3 regions of the Kineococcus sp. GCM10028916 genome follow, and region 1 is predicted to be linked to each of the others. Evidence: riboswitches for the same ligand, from Rfam matches in the RefSeq annotation. Region 1 holds a riboswitch; each other region holds the start of a gene.

The links. A riboswitch is a leader RNA that binds a small molecule or an ion and turns the genes downstream of it on or off. The one in region 1 is predicted to bind S-adenosylmethionine.
Region 2: linked by a shared signal. The riboswitch ahead of ACFQ46_RS09315 (FAD/NAD(P)-binding protein) and the one ahead of sfnG (dimethylsulfone monooxygenase SfnG) in region 1 are both predicted to bind S-adenosylmethionine.
Region 3: linked by a shared signal. The riboswitch ahead of ACFQ46_RS12390 (O-acetylhomoserine aminocarboxypropyltransferase/cysteine synthase family protein) and the one ahead of sfnG (dimethylsulfone monooxygenase SfnG) in region 1 are both predicted to bind S-adenosylmethionine.

What each region holds. Positions count from the first base shown of each region.
Region 1 is NZ_JBHTFM010000008.1:42,655-44,909, reverse strand. Features, by position in the region: gene sfnG (dimethylsulfone monooxygenase SfnG) at 1-1,062, opposite strand, end outside; SAM riboswitch class I at 1,072-1,155, opposite strand; SAM riboswitch class IV at 1,325-1,435, shown strand; gene ACFQ46_RS09545 (methionine ABC transporter ATP-binding protein) at 1,603-2,255, shown strand, end outside.
Region 2 is NZ_JBHTFM010000006.1:451,908-454,162, forward strand. Features, by position in the region: gene ACFQ46_RS09310 (RimK family alpha-L-glutamate ligase) at 1-831, opposite strand, end outside; SAM riboswitch class I at 894-988, shown strand; gene ACFQ46_RS09315 (FAD/NAD(P)-binding protein) at 1,153-2,255, shown strand, end outside.
Region 3 is NZ_JBHTFM010000013.1:199,348-201,602, reverse strand. Features, by position in the region: gene ACFQ46_RS12395 (NtaA/DmoA family FMN-dependent monooxygenase) at 1-936, opposite strand, end outside; SAM riboswitch class I at 1,010-1,096, shown strand; gene ACFQ46_RS12390 (O-acetylhomoserine aminocarboxypropyltransferase/cysteine synthase family protein) at 1,224-2,255, shown strand, end outside.

The sequences.
Region 1 (2,255 bases):
GGCCTCGAGTTCGCGCACCTTCGGGATGACGAGCTCGCCGAACGCCTCGACCTCCTCCTTGACGTGCAGGAAGCCGAGCAGCAGCAGGTCCACCCCGACCAGGCGGTAGGCCAGGATGCGGCGAGCGACCTCGTCGGGCGTCCCGACGAGACCGGTGCGGAAACCGTCGTTGTACTGGACGAGGTCGCGGAACTCGCTGTCGGCCCACATGCCCTTGCCGTCCCTGGTGGAGTTCCCGGCCTCCTGGACGGCGGCGCCGAAACCTTCGACCTTGGTGCGGTCGGCCTTGGCGATGATCTCCTCGAGGACAGCCTCGGCCTCGTCCCGGGTGTCGCGGACGACGGCGAAACCGTTGAGCCCGAACCGCACCGAGCGGCCGTTGCCGGCGGCGAGGGCGCTGACCTCGCGCACCCCGGCGGCGGCGGCGGCGATCGACTTGCCGTTCATGAAGTACCAGTCGCTGACCCGGCCGGCCATCGCCTGCGCAGCCGTCGAGTTGCCACCCTGGAACAGTTCCGGCTGCACCTTGGGCTGCGGGCGGAACGTGATGTCCTCGGCGCTGAAGAACTCACCCTGCTGGCTGTAACCGTCCTCGGTCCACACCCCGCGCAGCAGGGCGATGAACTCCTCGGACTGGCGGTAGCGGTCGTCGTGCTCGTGCCAGGTGACCCCGAGCTGGGTCGCCTCGTTCTTGAACCAGCCGGAGACGACGTTCAGCGCGAGGCGGTTGTCGGTGAGTTCCTGGGTGGTCGCGGCGAACTTCGCGAGGACCCCGGGGTGCCAGAAGAAGGGGTGCACCGCGGCGATGACCTTGAGCTTCTGCGTCGCCAGCAGCAGGGCCAGCGAGAACGACGTCGACTCGTGCTGCGCGTCCGCCCCGTAGGAGGCGAGGTAGCGGACCTGGGTCAGGGCGTACTCGAAACCCACGCGTTCGGCGGCCTGGGCGACGGCGACGTTGTAGGCCGGGTCGTGGCTGGTGCGCTGCTCGATCGTGGAGACGACCAGACCGCCCGACACGTTCGGGACCCAGTAGGCGAACTTCAGCGGCTCGTTCACGGACATGGTGGTGCTCCTCCATCGGTCCTGGCGGTAGCACCCGGGCTCGGGTTGCTGCGGCGTCGTCGAGCCAGATCTCTCGGCCGCTCTGGATGGTCCTGCGAACTGTAACGCCTCGCCGGCGGCCCCGCAGCGACTCGGGCCGGCCCGGCACCGGAGGGGTCCGGCGCAAGCCGTTGCGCACGAACGATTTCGAAGCCGGGTGCGGATATCCGGTACCTTCCCGAACCGCTTGACGGACCCCGGTTCGACTGTCACTGTCGGATCAGGTCATGAGTACCAGCGCGAAGCCCCGGCTCGCTGGTCGGCAACCCTCCTTCCGTCGTGGGGTGCTCCGGGTGATGACCCGACCCGCGGGTGTCGCGGGTAAGGACGTTGAAGGAGACGCACGTGTCCCACCAGACCTGTCGACGCTGAGCGTCCGCACTCCCCGCTGAACACCCCGGGCCACCCCGTCCGGCGGTCCCCCCTGCGCCGGTCCGCCCGACGCTCCCCCGCCGCGCCCTCGCGCGCCCCACGCCGCCCTGGAGACGACGTGATCGAGCCATGATCGAGCTGAGACAGCTCACCAAGACCTACGGGAGCACCACCGTCCTGGACCGCCTCGACCTGCTCGTCCCCGCCGGCAGCATCACCGCCGTCGTCGGGCCGAGCGGGGCCGGCAAGAGCACCCTCGCCCAGTGCGTGACCCTGCTGACCCGGCCCACGTCGGGTTCCGTGCTCGTCGGCGGCCAGGACCTCACCCACCTCGGGGAGGGACGGCTGCGCGAAGCCCGTCGCCGCATCGGCACGATCTTCCAGTCCGACGGGCTGCAGACCCGGCGCACCGCCGCCCAGAACGTCGAACTCCCGTTGCGCTACCTCGGGGTCGTCCCCCGCGAGCGGCGCGCCCGGGTCGCCGAACTGCTGGAACGGGTGGGCCTGGCCGACCTGGCCGGCCGCTACCCGCACGAACTCTCCGGCGGTCAGCGCCAGCGCGTCGGGATCGCCCGCGCCCTGGCCCTGCGCCCGAGCGTCCTGCTCTCCGACGAGGCGACCTCCGGGCTGGACCCGCGCTCGACGGCCTCGATCGTGGCCTTGCTGCGCGAACTGCGCGACGACCTGGGGCTGTCCATCCTGTTCATCACCCACGAGATGGACACGGTCGTCGAGGTCGCGGACTCCGTGGCCCGCCTCGAGCAGGGCCGCATCGTCGAGTC
Region 2 (2,255 bases), on a different contig from region 1:
GTTGGTGTTGATGTCGTAGGTGACCGTCCGCCCGTCCGCCGTCTCGAGGAACTCGATGCCGGCGATCTCGACGCCGGCCGTCCGCAGCAGTTCCTCGTAGCGGCGGACGAGCGGGTGGTCTCCGGTGATCTCCGTCCGCAGCGCGAACGGGACCACGCCCGGCACCTCGCACGCGTCGGCGGGGCACAGTTCGAAGCTGCCCGCGGAGGTGTCCACGCGCACCGCGTAGACGAAGCGCCCGCCCACGAACTCGGCCCGGGTGACGAACGGTTCGGCCGAGCGGAGGAACTCCTGGAGCAGGGTGATCCCGTCGACCGGTTCCTCGAACTCCGGCGAGGCGACGTGGGCGTCGAAGTCCTCGTGGGAGTCGAAGCGCCGGACGCCGAGGCCCTTGCCGCCCTGGTTGTGCTTGGTGATGAACGGCACCGGTAGTTCCCGGGAGCGTGCCGCCAGGTCCCCGCGGCCGAAGACGGCCACGGTCCGGGGTACGTCGAACCCGTTGCGGCGCAACAGCGCGTGCTGGGCGACCTTGCTCACCTCGAGCTCGACGACGTGGGTCCCCCCGACGACCCGGCGGCCCCAGCCCTCGAGCCAGGCGAAGAGGGCCCGGGTGAACTCCTTGGTCTGCCCGTGACCGCGGGTGTGCGCGGACGCACTGAGCCGCGACCAGTAGACGCCCGGCGCCGGTTCGGCGTCGAGGTCCAGGGACCCGTCGGTCAGCAGGACCTCCTCGAAGGGGACGCCCTCGGCGCGCAGGGCGGCCTCGAAGGGCGGGAACCACTCGGGGTTCTCGTGCACCACGTGGACGCGCGGCTCGGTGGGGATGGTCATGCTCTTCCTCCTGGGTTCGTGAAGAGTTTGGCAACGGGTCTCCTCGTGCGATAGTTTCACACCGTCCATCCAGAGCGACCGAGAGACCTGGCTCGTCGACGTCGCAGCAACCCCCTGAACCTTCGGGCGCGGGTGCTTCCGCCAGGACCGATGGGAGTTCGCGCCGTGAAGGTACCCGAGAAGCGCTTCACACGTCGTCGCCACGTCGACCTCGGTCGACTGCAGTCCGCGGTGTGCGCGGGATCCTGATCCCCCGTCCGCTGCGGTGATCCCGCGGACGGAACCCGGCGTCGTCGTCGACGTGATCATTGGAGTTCCCCTGTGCCCTTCTCCATCCCCATCCCCACCCCCACCCGCGTCCGCAGCCTGTGCGTCGTCGGCGCGGGTCCTCGCACCCTCGTCCTGCTGCAACGCCTCGGTGCGCACGTCGGCCCCGAGGACCTCGACGTGCACGTCGTCGATCCCTTCGACTCCGGCGCCGGTCGCACCTGGCGGGAGGCCCAGGACCCCCTGCTGTGGATGAACTCCCGGGCCGCCGACATCACGGTGCTCCCGGACGACTCCGTCACCGGGCTGACCGGACCCGTCACCCGGGGGCCGTCGCTGGCGGACTGGATCCAGGAGAACCGGGCCGGACTGGTCCACGACGCCGCGGCCGCCGGTGAGGACCTGCTGCGCGAGGAGGTCCTGCGCAGCGGGCCGGGTTCCTTCGTCTCCCGCCGGCTCGCGAGCCGCTACCTCGGTGCGGCGTGGCGACGCACGCTCGACGGCCTGCCCCCGAACCTGCGGGTCCACCGCCACGCCCGCACGGTCCTCGACGTCCTCGACGGGGACGACGCGGACGACGCGGACGACGGACGTCAGCGGGTGCAGCTCGCCGGCCTCGGGGAACCGCTGACCGTCGACGTCGTGCTGCTCGTCCAGGGACACCTGGACGTCCGCCCGGGTCCCCGCGAGCGGAAGCTGGAGACGTTCGCCCGCAGCCACGGTCTCGCCTACGTCCGTCCCGGCTACACGACCGACCAGGACCTGGACGTGCTGCGCCCGGGCGCCGACGTCGTCGTCGTGGGGATGGGTCTCGCCTTCGTCGACCTGGTGGTGCTGCTCACCGAGGGCCGCGGGGGCCGGTTCGAGGAACTCCCCGACGGCCACCTCCGGTACCACCCCAGCGGAGCGGAACCGCGCCTCTTCGCCGGTTCGCGTCGGGGGGTTCCCTACCGCTCGAAGATCGGGTACCCGGCGCCGACGGGCCTGGGTCTGCCCCACCACTACAGCGCGAGGGTCGTCGAGGAGCGGTTCGGGAGCGCGGAACTCGACCTGCGCTCGGACCTCTGGCCGTTGATCGTCAAGGAGATGGCCGGGGCGCACTACCGGGAACTGTTCCGCACCCACCGGGAACGGACCGTCCTGGCGCCCGCCGAGTT
Region 3 (2,255 bases), on a different contig from region 1:
GCCGGAGAGGTCGACCCCGAGGTGGTGGGAGAGCCAGTCGAGGCTGAGACGGTCCGGGGTCAACGCCTCGATCTCGTCCACCCGTTCGAGCGCGCGCTCCGGCGTCTCGCCGAGGACGGGGGAGAGGGCGGGGAGGACCTTGAGGTGGGTGGGGTCGCGGCCGTTGTCCGCGGCGCGGCGCTTGTAGTCGTCGGCGAGCCTGCGGGCGCCCTCCAGCGGGGCGCTGCCGGGGACGAAGACGGCCTCGGCGTGCTTCCCGGCCAGCCGACGACCGTCCTCGGAGGAACCCGCCTGGAACAGCACCGGGTGGCCCTGCGGCGGACGGGGCAGGTTCAGTGGACCCCGGACGCGGAAGAACTCACCCTCGTGGTCGAGGACGTGCATCCCCGCCGGATCGGCGTAGCGGCCCGAGGTGACGTCGGGCCGGATCGCGTCGTCGTCCCAGCTGTCCCACAGGCCCTGCACGACCTCGACGTACTCGCCCGCCCGGCGGTAGCGCGCGGCGTGGTCCAGGTTCACGTCGAGACCGAAGTTGCGCGCCTCCTCGTCGCTGGCCGAGGTCACCAGGTTCCACCCGGCCCGCCCGGAGCTCAGGAAGTCCAGCGAACCGACCTGGCGGGCGGTGTGGAAGGGCTGGTTCCACGTCGTGGAGACGGTGGCGACCAGCCCGATGCGTTCCGTGCTGCGGGTGAGCGCGCCCAGGAGCCCGAAGGGTTCCGGGCGGACGTTGGCGACGTGCTCGACCCCGGAGGGGAAGCGGTCCCACACGTAGAGCTCGTCGGCGTAGAACAACGCCGTGAACCCGCCGCGCTCCGCGGTGCGGGCGAAGTCCTCGTAGTAGCCGTGGGTGAGGTAGTCGTCCGGGCGCCCGCCCGGGAGCCGCCAGCTCGTGAGGTGCTCGCCCCCGGGGTAGAAGAGCATCGCGGTGAGGATCACGAGCGGGCACGCTACTCGCGCCCCGACCGGGTGAAGCGCTTGACACGGGGCCCGCGGTCACCGTTCACTGGAGGAGCCATCCAGAGCGGCCGAGAGACCTGGCTCGTCGACGCCGCAGCAACCGCCTTCGGGTAGGTGCTTCCGCCAGGACCGATGGGAGAAGCTCCGTGCCTGAACACCGCCTGACGCGCCGTCTCGTGATCGACCTCCTGCGCAGCGCCGGGATGACCTGTCGGGGCTGAACGCCCGCCAGGTCCCCCGTTCACGCTCCCCGGAAGGTCCCGTCGATGTCGCACGTCCCGTTCCCGCACGGTTTCGCCACCCAGCAGGTCCACGCGGGTTCCTCGCCCGATCCCGCGACCGGTTCCCGCGTCACCCCCGTCCACCTGACCGCCGGGTTCGTCTTCGACGACTTCGAGCAGGCGCGTGCCCGCTTCGCCGGTGAGGACGACGGCTACGTCTACACCCGGATGGCCAACCCCACGACGACGGCGCTCGAGCAGCGCCTCGCCGTCCTCGAGCACGGCAGCGACGCGATCGTCGTCGGCACCGGCCAGGCCGCGATCACGGTGGCCCTGCTCGGCGTCCTCGGCGCCGGCGACCACGTCGTCGCCGCGGGGGACCTCTACGAGGGGTCCCGCGGCCTGCTCGTCGACAACTTCGGCCGGCTCGGGATCACCGTCGACTTCGTCGCCGACAGCACCGATCCCGCGGCGTGGGAGGCGGCGGTGCGCCCCGAGACCCGGGTGTTCTTCGCCGAGTCGATCGCGAACCCGAAGAACGTCGTCCTCGACGTGCCCGCCGTCGCGGCCGTGGCCCACCGGCACGGCATCCCGCTCGTCGTCGACAACACCTTCGCCACGCCCTACCTGTTGCGCCCCCTCGACCACGGCGCCGACGTCGTCGTGCACTCCGCGAGCAAGTTCCTCGCCGGGCACGGGGCGGCCCTGGGCGGCGCGATCGTCACGGGCGGTTCGTTCGACTGGAGCGGGTTCGACCACCTGAGCGCTCCGGCGAACGTCCTCGGCGGGGTCAGCTGGGTCGAGGCGCACGGGCCGCGACGGGCCTACGTCGAGCACACCCGGGCCGTCGTCGCCTCGCGGTTCGGGCCGACGATCTCCCCGTTCAACGCGTTCCTGGTCCAGCAGGGCCTGGAGACCCTGTCGTTGCGGGTGGCGCGGCAGACGTCGACGGCCCTGGAACTCGCCCGCTGGTTGGCGGCGCGTCCGGAGGTCGTGAGCGTCGACCACGCAGGACTCCCCGGCCACGGGACCTCCGCGGTCGCGCAGCGGTTGCTGCCGCGGGGCAGCGGCGCGGTG